Linked DNA regions of Alkalihalobacterium alkalinitrilicum. The main gene of each other region encodes a partner of the protein of the gene in region 2 in a complex. Links are inferred from orthologs where the notes say so. Each region holds a gene or a part of one and is shown on either strand. Other genes may lie near its edges. The genes, in order: BK574_RS25745 and BK574_RS00130.

Region 1 (6,937 bases), 5.3 Mb from region 2 along the record:
ACAAATAAAATAGGTATTACTATTGCAGTAACCAACAATTTATCACTCCTTCTCACCAAGGCACTGTCTGTTAATGATTACGGTTTTAGGGCATTAAAATTGAATTAACAGAGTTTGGATTAAGTACGAGGAATGACAAAAAAAGTTCCAGAACCTGAAGCGATTAGTTTATCTTTGTCATTGTAAACTTTAGCTTCTGAAAAACAAAGTTGTTTTCCTAAGTGTAAAATAGTTGCAATACAACGAAGATATTTCCCGCGGCCAGGTTGAATATAGTTGACTTTTAATTCTGTTGTTACACAAGCCTTATCTTCTGCAATTTTTAAATTCAGCATGGACCCCATCGCAGTATCAAGTAAAGTAGCTGTAATCCCACCATGTGTCATTTTTAGAGGATTTTCGATAAGTGGTTGTATCGGTATAATGACCTCAAAGCTACCATCGTCAAGAAATTGACTACTAACTTGAGTAATTCCAGATAAATAGGTTGCACATTCTCCTCGTTGTTTCTTTCTTATCCCTTTTATCATTGAAGATAGGGCGTCTTTATCTTCTTCTGAGCCGTTTTGAAAAATTTCTTTTATTTCATTAAGTAATTGGTTATCCATATTTTGTTCCTCTTTCTATTAGTTTCCTCACCTATTTTAGCAATATGAAGAAGATGTATCAATTTTTACAAATCAATAAATTTGGGCGAACACTAAACTGGGCAAAACGATATGATGTAGAGAGATGATTATTAGGCAGAGGAGGAAAAATGTTATGACATCTAATTCAAAAAACTTACACCCTTCCATCCAACAATTTAAGATGTTTGTAAAACAGCATCCACTATTAATCCACGAAGTAAGGAACGGAAATAAAACGTGGCAAGATTTTTATGAAGAATGGACGCTGCTAGGTGAAGAGCACCCGAATTGGGAACCGTATCGTCGAGCGGCAAACCAAGATACTTATAATACTAATAACAATACGGGAAATAATGGGAATTTTAATACGGCGAATGATACTAACAATAGTGAAGAAAATGGAGCTTCATCTTCATCTGAAACAACATCAACTAATATCCTAGGGTTATTAAAAAATATTAATTTTAATGATTTACAGCATCATATGGCACAGGTGAGCAGTGTGATTTCCAATGTACAAGGACTTATGCAATCATTCCAAGGGAAAAATCAAACTCATCAACCACAACGTCCAGATGATCCTTTCTCATTCAGAAGACATTAGAATTTGTTTAATAGGGAGGAACAAAGAATGAGGAATGATATTAACATGCTATTGAGAAGTCAACCAGAATTAAAACAATTTATCCGTCAGCACCCACAATGGTATCGTAAATTAAGTCGAGATCCTTATCAAATAAAGCAACTTGAACTTGAAGCCAATCAATTTTATGGGAAAACTTTCCCGCAACGAATGGAGAAAATCCAAAGTAATCTACAATTAGCTATGATGCTCGTTCAAATGTTACAAATGAATCCTTTTGGAGGCGCTCCAGACCAACAACCAACGAATATAGATTATTAATAAGCTAACTCTGAGTGTCTATTAATTCCAAATTAAAGGGACGAGACACTTAAACTAGAGTTTGGCTTTTTTTATACAGAAGGAAGACAAGCATCAGGATATTTTTACTCGCTCTTGGCAACAATACTGTTGAAATAAGGAGGTTCTTTTGATGAAAAAACTTATACCCTTTTTGTTAGTAGGTTGCATCAGTTTTATCAGTCCTGTTGTACAAGCAGCAGAAGATTTTCAAGATATTCAAATTGTCCCTATATATGGGAATGGAATAGTTCATGTTTCAGTAAATAAAGACCAACGATTGATGAACGTGAATCATGATGTAAAAGGGTCTGATGTTTATGTAGAGTGTGTTATTGATCAGTTTACCTTTGCTAAAGAAAAGGCGGGAAAAAACCACGTTGATGGTGAAGGGCACCTTCATTTATTTGTCGACGGACAGAAGGTTGATTCCATTTATCAAGCAGCATTTATCATTAAAGGGTTACCGAGCGGGGAACACTCCATTAAGTTAGAGCTTGTAAAAAATGATGATGAACCGTATGGAGTTTCCGAAGAGTTTTCAGTGCAAGTTCCTTAAGCTTTTCATGAAGGAGGTTCAGATGTGATTGTAAATTTCGGTTATGTTGCTATGAGTGAAATCTTATCGAATGCATCTCCTTCTCAAACAATGACGGCTCAACAATTTGCTAAAATATCTAACAAAGATGCTGGTTTGAAGAGACTGGAAAGGATTGCAATTCATAATATTGAAAATTGTCTAAGATTATTAAAACATAATAATGCACATGATATTTGTTTTTTTCGGTTTTCATCTCGACTTATCCCCCTTGTAAATCACCCATTAACTGAAGGTTGGAAATATGAGCGCCCTTTAATACCGCTGCTGCGGGAGGTCGGTGAATATGTTTCAAGTCATAACATGAGAGTTGGTTTCCATCCAGACCACTTTGTTGTCTTAAACAATTCCGATGATGAAATATTGAATCGTTCCTTACAAACATTGCTATATCATTATAAATTATTAAAAGCGATGAATATTGACCCGACTCATCGGTGTGTTCTTCATATCGGTGGAAAAAAAGAGGGGAAGGTTCAAGGGTTAGAAGCTTTCATTGAGAATTTTTCAAATATACCATCTTCACTGTCGAAAATGATTATCCTTGAAAATGATGATACAGTATACAATTTAGAGGACGCTTTATACTTGGGGGAGAAGCTTGGTATTCCCGTGGTCCTAGATCTGCATCACCATGATGTAAATTATGGAGAATGTCATTTAATTGAGTTATGGCCAAGAATTATCAAAACATGGGAAGGAAGCCCATTACCTGTCAAGATTCATATCTCTAGTCCTAAATCATCACCTGAAGATAAACGACATCATGATTATATTAATAAGGATCGACTACTCCAATTTTTAGAAATGGCTAGGGGAAGTTCTAAAAGCATAGATGTTATGATTGAAGCAAAAAAGAAGGATAAAGCATTATTTAAATTGATGGAAGAATTAAAACTGGAAAAGGGTTGTGAATTTATTTCCCAAGCAACTATTCAATTTAATCGAACGTAGTCATTCGCCTAGAAGAACATCTCATGTTATAATAAGAACTAGGAGGTGGCTAAATGGTAACGTCAATGACGTCGTTTGATATATTAGAAGAAACATACCAATTATCTCAGGCCATTTTATCTTCTGATGTTTTTTATCACTATAAAGAGTGTAAAAATAAATTACAGCAAGATAAAGAAGCACAATCTTTAATTCGACGTTTTAATCAATTAAAGGAAGACTACGAAGAGGTCCAACGATTCGGTAAATATCATCCTAATTTTCATGATACTTCTAAAAAGGTACGGGAACAAAAGAGAGAACTTGATCTTTACCCTATCATTGCGGAATATAAGAAAGCAGAAACTGAGTTAGAGCGTTTATTTAATGAAATTAGTAGCATTATTGCTAGTAATGTTTCACCACATATAAAAGTTCCTACAGGTAATCCTTACTTTGACCAAATGTCTTGTAGCGGTGGTTGTGGTAGTGGTGGGAGTTGTGGCTGTAAATAATACATGCATTAATTAAGGGGTTGATGTTATCATCAACCCCTTGTTTCTTTTTCAAAAAATATTCTATGCTTGATAGCGGATACAATCCATACAACCATTACCACAGCAAAACATTTTTTTGTTAGGCACTAAGAAACGAAACCGGTAAACGAACGTATCTTGAGATGTTCTCACATAGACCATTTCAAGAGTTAACCGTTTTCCCTTCATAACATTCATAGCTGTCATTTTTATTGTTTGTTCTAGGTCATGAAGATTGTCTTGAGATTGAATATAGAGAAAAGGAAGGTTCGCAAAACTCTTTTTTGTAACAGTAATGATACTTGGATGGTTTTTAAGTCCTTCTAAAAATTCATTCCAGACGGTTTCAAGCGCCATAATACCCTCCCTATTTTTTTGAAAACATTTATAGGACATTATTTATTAGCATTCTTACTATAAATTTGTATTTTTCTAATTGAATTGTACCTATTTCCTTTATTAATTTCCACTATAAGGACGTCATCTATTGCTCGATAGATATAATTCTGCTAGACTAAAGTAGTTATATGTTATGTGAAAAGGGGAAATATTTATGCTGACTAGTCACAGACAAGGCATGGCGGTATGGCTGCATTCGCTAAAATATGCCAGACAATTGCGAAAGTTCGGCAACGTTCATTATGTTTCAAAAAAAATGAAATATGTTGTTTTATACTGTGACCAAGAGAATATTGATGGTTTAGTTGATCGGTTACAATCTCTTCATTTTGTAAAAAATGTGGAAGTTTCGATGCGACCTTTTGTGAAAACACAATACCAAAATGCAAAGCCTGATAAAGCGAAAGAGTACGATTATAAAATGGGAATATAAAAAAAGGAGGCTGATGATCAGTCTCCTTTTTTTATACAATAATAGGTTAATCTTAAAACTTTAATGGCGGTATAAAATGGTTCATGCGTAATACACCAATAATGTATTGATAGTATAATGTTTTTTCGTTAAAAGAAGTAGAAGGTTTCACTTCAAGTTGAACAATTTCTTGGTTTAACTCATTACTTATCGTTTCAAACAACGTAAAGCGCTTATTTTCTTTCCATTCCGGCTGAGGAATTCCTTCTCGGCAAATGTAAAGAGGCATATAATTTCCGGGCTCTACAGGTTTAAGTGCGACCACTAGGGAAGTCACCTTCTGACCATCAATAGTACTATCGAGACGAATGAGATAATGTAGGCGATTTTGATTGCTTTTGGCAATTTCAATTAACTCATATAGGTCTGAATATCCTTCTCCTAATTCAATAAAACGTTGTAACATAATAAGTATGTCTCTCCTTATCCGTCCTTTTTATCATACAATTTAAATAGTAGCATCGAAAAAAAATCCTCGCAAGGATTACCTTGCGAGGTGCCCTACAACATACTACTGTATGTACAAGGCTATGGGAGAGGAGAAACCGGAGGAAGAACTTATGGGGAAACGTAAGTCTTCTCCGCGGTTGTTGCAACATCTCTCAATGTTGCTAATCTTATTATGGCCACAATAATTTTGACTAATACATCGTTTCCGAATTTTTTTCATTGATAGTGAAAGGTTCTTTTTTAAAAGGTGGTTGTTAGTTGAATTTTCTCTGGTATAGTGTCCTAAACATTTATTTTACGCACTTATTTATATAATTCACTCAACTTTCGCACCAATAAAAGTTCAATAAGTTCAACCAGCAGTAGTTGCTGAGGTCATTGAAATGCTTTCATTGACACGAAAAAATTGCATGAAAAAACACCCATTCTTTTGGTATAGTTGATTTGCCTAGAATCAAATACCATACAGAAGAGGTGTCCTCTATATGATAGCGAATAATGACCAACCTAAGCAACTACCAAATGAAATAAAATCTACATTTATAGAACTAAAAGTATTGAAACATCTTAGAAAAGCTGGAATTACTAAGTCGTTTGGCTTTACCTGTGCTTATTTATTTCAGCTCATTTTCTGTTTGATCTTTGAAAACAAAAACTGGTTTCGTACACTCGAAAGCAAGAAATCTACAGATATTCCAGCTAAAGATGCGATCTACCGTTTCTTAAACCGTTCTACTTATTCATGGAGAAGATTTCTACTTTTATTAAGCGCACACTCAATTGAAAAAGTAAGTAAACTTACGAATCATGAGCGTGTTAAAGTATTGATTGTAGACGATTCTTCCTATGACAAAAATCGAAGTAAATCGGTTGAACTCCTAGCGCGATGCTTTGATCATGCTTCTCAAAAAATACGCTTTTACAAAGGGTTTCGTATGCTTACTTTTGGATGGTCTGATGGTACAACGTTTATGCCTGTAGACTTTTCTTTATTGAGCTCTAAAAACAGTGTCATCAATGGAATATCAGATAAAATTGACAAGCGCAGTTCGGGTTACAAGCGACGCCTAGAAGCTTTACAATCTGCACCTGACCAAATTCCTACAATGATACAACGTGCATTGAACACTGGAATCGAAGCCTCTTATGTGCTGATGGATACGTGGTTTACACATCAACCGCTTATTAAAGAGATCAAAGATCAAGGTCTTGATGTGATTGGCATGGTGAAAAACTTGAAGCAACGATATATCATGAATGATAAACGAGTAAGCCTAAAGGAACTGTATCAATTAGCCAAGCCTATCCAAGGGAAGAAAGGGATTCTTCGGTCGATTCAAACGACACAAGCTAATGGCATTCCAGTTAAGATTGTATTTGTCCGTAACCGTAATAAAAAGAGCGAATGGTTAGCTATTTTAAGTACAGATTGTACACTAAGTGAACAAGAAATCATTCGTATTTACGGTATTCGCTGGGACATCGAAGTCTTTTTTAAAACAACAAAGTCATTATTAAAGCTACAAAAGGAGTTTCAAGGTCGTTCGTATGACTCCTTGATTTGTCATACCACAATCGTCTTTACTAGATACATTGTACTCTCTTGGCAAAACCGTTGCAGTACAGACCAACGGACATTAGGTGGTCTATTTTATGATCTTTGCGATGAAATCAGTGACCTCGATTGGGCTGTCGCACTGGGGCAGCTACTCGAGCTTCTTCAAGATGACTTGAAAGAAAGTAACAAAAAAATACAAAAGTTAATCAAAAGTCAACTACAACACTGGATTGCGGCCTTACCTAATTACATCAAAGTCTACCTGCCTATATCAGTGTGCGAAAGTTGAGTAATTCAGATATTCTAGAAGCTTATAGGTTTTGCAAAATTTTAAAAAGTAAAAAAATATATAAAAATAGTCAACGAAAAAACATGATTATCTTTAGTTTTTAAATTTTTTATGATAGGATAAAAAAACAAACAGGATTGCTAGCGACCCA
Region 2 (7,209 bases):
CCTTCTTCAAGATGGGGCTCATTTGGTGTCCATTCAAAAATTACTTGGACATAAAAGTTTATCTACAACTCAAATCTATTTACATATCACAATTACTGATTTAAAAGAACTTTCAAAGCAACACCCTATGAGAAAAATGCGCACCATTATGGGGCTAAAGGGAGACCCCATCAGTTCTTTTCAGACACCTTACGGTATTCGAACAGGTACTTAACAAAATAAATAGTAATCATGCGATAGAGTTAGCATTTAACAGTATTTTAGTAGTTTTTTCACCTTAAAGGTTGTATTTGGCCCTAAATTAATGTCGCTAAATCTTTCCAGGTCAATGTCCACTATCCAGTCGTAACCATCATTCAGAATTTCCAAACTTTTAGTAATCGCCATTTCACAACTTCTTTTTGCTCTAAAGCCATAACTGAAGTCACTGAACTGTTTTTCAAATATCGGACTGAGCACTTGATGAATGGCTTGTTGAACTACCCTATCCACTACTGTCGGTATTCCCAGCTTGCGCATCTTTCCAGTCTCTTTTGGGATCTCCACTCTTAAGGCAGGTTGTGGTTGGTATTTTCTTGTTCTTATGAGCTTTCTCAGTTCATCCTTGTTCTCTTTCAGATATTGTTTTAATTCGTCGACTGTTACTCCATCAATTCCACTTGCACCTTTGTTCTTATACACGCGCAAGTATGCTTCATTCATATTTTGGTTCTTTAAAACCTGTTCTAAAAGTGTCACACTCGTTTCCCCTTTTCCTCTCACGTAGTAAGTAATAGCTCCCTTTTGGTTATCCTTTGAGATACGCTCATATTTTCACCATTAACATATTCGGAGTTCGTCACTTACGCATTCGTGGCGTTGAAACACTATAAATTGTTCTGCCCTTCATGATTTCACTCATTACTATGGCTTCTGCTGACTTCTTGCGACTAACCTTTTTCGAATGTACATATGTACATTCGCAAGATCTCCCAGGGTAAGACAACTATCTTTCCTCTTTTACTCGCCTGATTTACTCTATAAAGTTACGCACATCTTTTGGACTTTGACTTGTCATGGAGCCTCATCCCTTTATAAAGCCTTGGTATCAGATTTCTGTTCGTCGAGCCAAGATTTTATTCCACGCTTCCTCTAGCCCTTACCTCACGATAAGTACCTTGCGCTTCCTTAGTGGTTGGTCGATGTGTACCCCCACAGTGGACTTTCACCACCTAGATAGTTGCCATGCCTGGCACACATAAAAAAGAAGCTAACTCTAAGTAAAGAGTTAGCTTCTGCTATCTAGCTTTAACAGCCACCACTACTAAAAGGACTTTTTGTTGTAGTACCTTTTAATAGATCGCCATCCATCGATTTTATGATTTCGTCAGTAACAGTATTAGAGATCGTTGTCGAAACAAGTTGTAGTATACCATTGACTTCCATTTGACTACTTTTAAATTCTTGAACTAATGGAATTTGATCAATCTCATCTTGATAAGCGTCAATTTTTTCTTCTGCTTTTTTTAACGCTTCTGCTTTTCCATAGTGTTGTAAATTAACGGCTTCTTTTTGCGTTCGCTTAATTTTTGCCATTAACTCTTGAACCTTTACATTTTCATTAAGTTGCTTTTCTGCTTTCTTAAAAAACTCTACTTCTTCTGTTTCCGCAATCATTTCTGCTAACTCTCTTGCTTTTGTTACAATTTCATCCTTAGTGTACACTTTTTCCATTATTCTTTCACCTCTGCTAGTTCAACGATTTCTCCATCTAACGACCACGTTTTTGCATCTGTTACTTTTACATAAACAATTTCGCCAATAACAGATTCAGGCGCTTTAAAGTTTACAAGACGGTTTGTCCGTGTACGTCCTGATAAGATCTCAGAGTTTTTCTTACTTACTCCTTCTACTAAAACTTCAACAATTTTATCTTGAAAATCTAGATTTTTCTTTGCAGAAGTTTCGTTAATTAATGCATTCAAACGAGCAAGCCTTTCTTTCTTCACTTTCATCGGGACATTATCGACCATTTTCGCGGCTGGCGTACCTTCACGAGGAGAATAGATATACGTATAGGCACTGTCAAATTCAATCTCACGTACTAATGAAAGTGTATCTTCAAACTGCTCATCTGTTTCATTAGGAAAACCGACAATTAAGTCTGTTGTAAAAGACGCATTCGGGATCGCTTTTTTTATTTTACCAGCTAACTCTAAATATTGCTCACGAGAATACTTTCGAGCCATTAATTTTAGAATTTCCGTGTTCCCGTGCTGAACTGGTAAATGGATATGCTCTACTAAATTACCACCTTTAGCAAGAACTTCAATTAAATGATCATCGAAATCTCTTGGGTGACTTGTTGTAAAACGAATTCTAGGAATATCAATCTTACGAAGCTCATCCATTAAATCTCCTAGGCCGTATTCATTATCTTCTAAGTCTTTTCCATAGGCGTTTACATTTTGACCGAGTAATGTCACTTCTTTATATCCTAGACGTGCTAGTTCACGTACTTCAGCGATTATATCCTCTGGAAGACGACTACGCTCTTTTCCACGAGTGTAAGGAACGATACAATACGTACAGAACTTGTCACAACCGTACATAATATTTACCCACGCTTGTGTGTTCCCTTGACGCTTGCGTGGCATATTTTCAACGATATCGCCTTCTTTAGACCAAACTTCAACAACCATTTCTTTACCGAAAATCGCATCTTTTAATAAGTGTGGGAGGCGGTGGATATTATGAGTACCAAATATTAAATCGATATGCTGATGTTTTTGCATTATTCGATTGACTACGCCCTCTTCTTGAGACATACAACCACAAACTGCTAAGATCAACTCTGGCCTTTCCCGTTTAAGTGGTTTTAAGTTCCCTATTTCACCAAAAACTTTGTTTTCTGCATTTTCACGGATCGCACATGTATTTAATATAATAATATCTGCTTTATTTGTATCATCCGTTTCAGAAAAACCTAGCTCCAGTAACATACCTGCCATGTTTTCTGTATCATGAGAGTTCATTTGACAACCGTACGTACGAATTAAGAAAGATTTACCCGCACCAATATCTTTCATATCTTCTGGAATATTAAAGTCGTAGTGAACTTGTACATCTTCCTTACCACGGCGTTTTCCTTTTGCGTAGTCCGGTTGATCACTTATCAATATACTACGACCACTAATTTTCATTACTTTTTTACCATCTTCAGTTTCAGTAACTTTAGCATTTGAGAAGTCAAAGTATTTACCATAATCTTTAGCTTTATTTCCACTAGAGGATTTTACGTCCTGAGCGGAAACCTTTTTACTTTTATTGTTATTGTCATTCGTCATCGTAATAACTCCTTTCTTAATGTTTTCATAGAAATATAAAAGTAGACGTACAAGTGTATATTATAAACTCTTCTATCATTGTAGACAACATTTGATATGAATATAATAACACTCCTAAGCTTTCGTCTAGTGACGCTACACACTAAAAAAGCGCACCATCGAATGATGACGCACTTTTGTAATTTATTTTGCTACAAGCACAGGACAATGTGCATGTTGTACTACATTATGACTCACACTACTAACACAATTTCTTTAATTGTACTTATAAACCTCACAACTTAAAGTTAATCTAATATTTTGAATTTTCATGAAATTTCTTTAAATTGTGTCTTTTTTATGATATATTAAAAGAGGCGTCCCAATAAAATGGACGCCTCTTAATTCCTGCATATCGTTTATATTACATGAACTCAGCCATAAGTTGATTAAACTTTTGCTCGTCAAGTTTCAAATCTTGCTTTGAAAGACCATTCTCATCGTATCCAGTGACTAACTCTTGGTAAGATTTCTTCTCTTTATCTTGATAAATTAGCCCTGTTACTAGACCGTTTGTCTCCATTAAAGTTTGCATTGCTTGCATACGATTAGACGAATCATAACCTTCGATCGCAGAAAGACTTGTTAAGTTATCTTTAAACCAGTCATATGTGTTTACTTTATTGAACGTAACACACGGACTAAATACATTAATTAGTGAGAAACCTTTATGGTTAATCCCTTGCTCGATAAGTGATGTAAGTTCTTTAAGATCACTTGAGAAGCTTTGTGCTACAAATGTAGCTCCAGCAGTAAGTGCTGTCTCCATAACGTTTAATGCAGACTCAATTGAACCACCTGGAGTACTCTTTGTTTTAAAGCCCATCTCACTACGAGGTGATGTTTGACCTTTTGTTAAACCGTAAATTTGGTTATCCATTACGATATACGTAATGTCGATGTTACGACGGATAGCATGAATCGTGTGACCCATACCGATGGCAAAACCATCACCGTCTCCACCTGATGCAATAACTGTTAATTCACGGTTAGCCATTTTAACACCTTGTGCAATTGGTAAAGAACGACCATGAATACCATGGAAACCATATGAGTTAATATAACCCGAAATACGCCCTGAACATCCGATACCAGAAACAACAGCAAGACTATCTGGCTCTAGACCAGCATTTGCAGCAGCACGTTGAATAGCTGCTTGTACGGAGAAATCTCCACAACCTGGGCACCAGTTTGGCTTTACTTTGTTACGAAAGTCTTTAAATGTCGCCATTTAGACCAACTCCTTGCATTGTTTGTAGATGTCTGATGGCAGGAATGGATTACCGTCATATTTAAGCATGCTTTCAACGTTTGTTCCGCCAACATTCATTTTAATAATACTTGCTAACTGTGCTGTAGCATTGTTTTCAACAACAACAACTTTCTTCGCACGATCCATTAATGGCTTTAATTTCTCTGTCGGGAACGGGTGAAGTAAACGAACATGTGCATGGTTTACTTTAATTCCATCAGCTTCTAAACGAGGCATTGCTTCGTTTATTGTTCCACGTGTAGAGTTAATTCCTATAACTAATAGATCTGCTTCCTCGTGCTCTGCATTAACATATACAGGATTATCGAAACGGTCAGCTAGTGAATTTAATTTGCGTAATCGCTTGTCCATTTGGGCCACACGATTTTCAGGACTCTCAGATGGTTTTCCTGCCTCATCATGCTCAACACCTGTTACGTGATGGACACCATTTTTCATTCCTGGTGCTACACGAGGCGATACACCATCTTCTGTAACTAGGTAACGCTTGAAGTATTCTCCATCTACACGTTCTGGCAACTCTTCATTAAAATCAAATTTACCACGGCGAATTTGAATTTTATTATAATCTAATGGTTCAACTGTTTGTTTACCTAATGATAAAGCAAGGTCAGTTACAATAATTACTGGACATTGAAATTCTTCTGCAATATTAAACGCTTCGATTGTATCGTAGAATGCCTCTTCTACTGTACTTGGCGTAATAACAACTTTCGGAATATCTCCATGAGTGTTATAAACCATTGCCATTAAATCTGATTGTTCTTGCTTAGTTGGTAGACCCGTACTCGGACCACCACGTTGAGTATCAACGATTACTAATGGAACTTCTGTAATACCTGAAAGGCCAATTGCTTCTGCCATTAGCGATAAACCTGGGCCAGCTGAAGCTGTTAACGCACGAACACCAGCATAGTTAGCTCCAATCGCCATTGTACAAGCAGCAATTTCATCTTCAGTTTGTATTACTGTACCTCCAAATTCAGGAAGCTTTTTAATTAGGTACTCCATAATCTCTGATGCAGGAGTAATAGGGTATGCAGGCATGAAACGGCATCCACCTGCTACTGCACCCATTCCAATCGCATCGTTCCCGATTAAGAACATACGTTTTTTTCCGTCAGCTTTTTCTAACTGAAGAGATTCAATTTGGCCACCTGCTTCTTTATTAAAGAAATCAGCACCCGCTTGAATAGCTTCCATATTTTTGTCAACAACTGACGCACCTTTTTTCTTGAAAATTTCTTCAACTACTTCACGGTAAGCTTCTACAGGTAAACCAAGGATTGCACTTGATGCACCAACAGCTACCATGTTTTTCATTAGTGAAGTTCCTAGGTCATTCGCAATTTCTGTGAATGGAACCGCATACAACGTCGCATTAGAGTCAGCTGCTAATGTTGGTTTAAATTTAGCATCAGCAACAACAATCCCGCCATCACGTAGTTCATGATAGTTTACATCAATTGTTTCTTGATCAAATGCCACTAGAATATCTAAATCATCTGAAATTGCATTAAGTGGCGTTGTACTTACTCTGATTTTATTGTTCGTATGTCCACCTTTAATACGAGAAGAAAAGTGTCGATATCCGTACAAGTAGTACCCTAAACGATTAAGTGCAATAGCAAAGATTTCTCCGGTACTTTCAATACCTTCCCCTTGCTGTCCTCCAACTTTCCAAGAAAGTTGATTGATCATTTTCTCCACCCCTTTGGCGTTATAAATGAGTATGACTGTTTCCACTATCTGCATAGTAAATCCCTTTTTAAATATTCACTAGGCGAACTATATGGGTAACCTACGTGTCATGCTCATGATGAATAATTATGTACTAAACGCTTACAATAATAAATCTATCCATAAGAAAAAGCAAGACCTATAAGGAAAAATATTACGAAATAGTGAAAACTTAAACATTGTCAAAATTAATCGGAACTTTTTGTGTTCACGATCTTGTCATAATCTTAACAAAAGATGACTACTTACTTCAAAGGTTTTTAATTTTTTTTTAAAACTTTTTTTTAATAAACAAAAAAATGCACAAAAATAAGGCTAACTAAAGTACTTGTGCCTCCACTTGAAAAGCACAAACACTAAGAAGTTAGCCTTGTGTATTCGAGCACCTATCGTGGCTCTACAATTAATTTAATGGCTGTTCTTTCCTCACCATCAATCTTAATATCCGTAAAAGCAGGAATGCAAACGAGATCAATCCCACTTGGTGCCACAAAGCCTCTTGCAATAGCAATCGCTTTAATCGATTGATTTAGAGCTCCAGCGCCAATAGCTTGAATTTCTGCTGCGCCCCGTTCTCTAATGACCCCTGCAAGTGCTCCTGCTACTGAATTGGGTGTGGATTTTGCTGAAACTTTTAATATCTCCATTTCTTGTACCTCCCTTAATGATGAATATTGCCGCATATTAAATATATTCACGAAATATTCTTATATTCCTTCTTTTAAAGAGGTATTTTCGAAATATTCTTTCTTTTATTTACTCATAAAATGGAAAATCTTCGTTAATTAATATCCTTTCAATCGATTTTGCTCGACCATTTTTTTCATCAAC

What was found.
Region 1: the proteins of BK574_RS00130 (region 2) and BK574_RS25745 are in contact, whole or in part, in a crystal structure (PDB 6PRK), measured with the Bacillus subtilis proteins. The link is inferred for Alkalihalobacterium alkalinitrilicum from one-to-one orthologs.

The regions. Positions count from the first base shown.
Region 1 is NZ_KV917368.1:5,310,307-5,317,243, forward strand. Bases 2,149-4,876 are described here. They hold BK574_RS25745 (YlbF/YmcA family competence regulator), read left to right. Parts: upstream 2,149-3,156; coding sequence 3,157-3,597; downstream 3,598-4,876. Other genes in these bases: uvsE (UV DNA damage repair endonuclease UvsE), read left to right, coding at 2,149-3,103; BK574_RS25750 (hypothetical protein), read right to left, coding at 3,661-3,975; BK574_RS25755 (YlbG family protein), read left to right, coding at 4,172-4,450; BK574_RS25760 (DUF7147 family protein), read right to left, coding at 4,503-4,876. In the rest of the region: BK574_RS25715 (hypothetical protein), read right to left, coding at 1-35; BK574_RS25720 (PaaI family thioesterase), read right to left, coding at 120-608; BK574_RS25725 (YlbD family protein), read left to right, coding at 763-1,233; BK574_RS25730 (YlbE-like family protein), read left to right, coding at 1,261-1,533; BK574_RS25735 (hypothetical protein), read left to right, coding at 1,685-2,110; more of uvsE, read left to right, coding at 2,135-2,148; more of BK574_RS25760, read right to left, coding at 4,877-4,895; BK574_RS25765 (IS4 family transposase), read left to right, coding at 5,425-6,786. UniProt on the Bacillus subtilis protein: Regulates sporulation prior to stage II. Positively controls the competence regulator ComK at a post-transcriptional level. May modulate the translation, stability or activity of ComS. May work together with YmcA to regulate community development.
Region 2 is NZ_KV917368.1:22,207-29,415, reverse strand. Bases 1-3,000 are described here. They hold BK574_RS00130 (YlbF/YmcA family competence regulator), read right to left. Parts: upstream 1,714-3,000; coding sequence 1,288-1,713; downstream 1-1,287. Other genes in these bases: miaB (tRNA (N6-isopentenyl adenosine(37)-C2)-methylthiotransferase MiaB), read right to left, coding at 1,713-3,000; BK574_RS00135 (reverse transcriptase domain-containing protein), read right to left, coding at 250-738. In the rest of the region: more of miaB, read right to left, coding at 3,001-3,326; BK574_RS00120 (2-oxoacid:ferredoxin oxidoreductase subunit beta), read right to left, coding at 3,730-4,596; BK574_RS00115 (2-oxoacid:acceptor oxidoreductase subunit alpha), read right to left, coding at 4,597-6,339; BK574_RS00110 (stage V sporulation protein S), read right to left, coding at 6,765-7,025; BK574_RS00105 (TIGR00282 family metallophosphoesterase), read right to left, coding at 7,135-7,209. UniProt on the Bacillus subtilis protein: May work together with YlbF to regulate community development.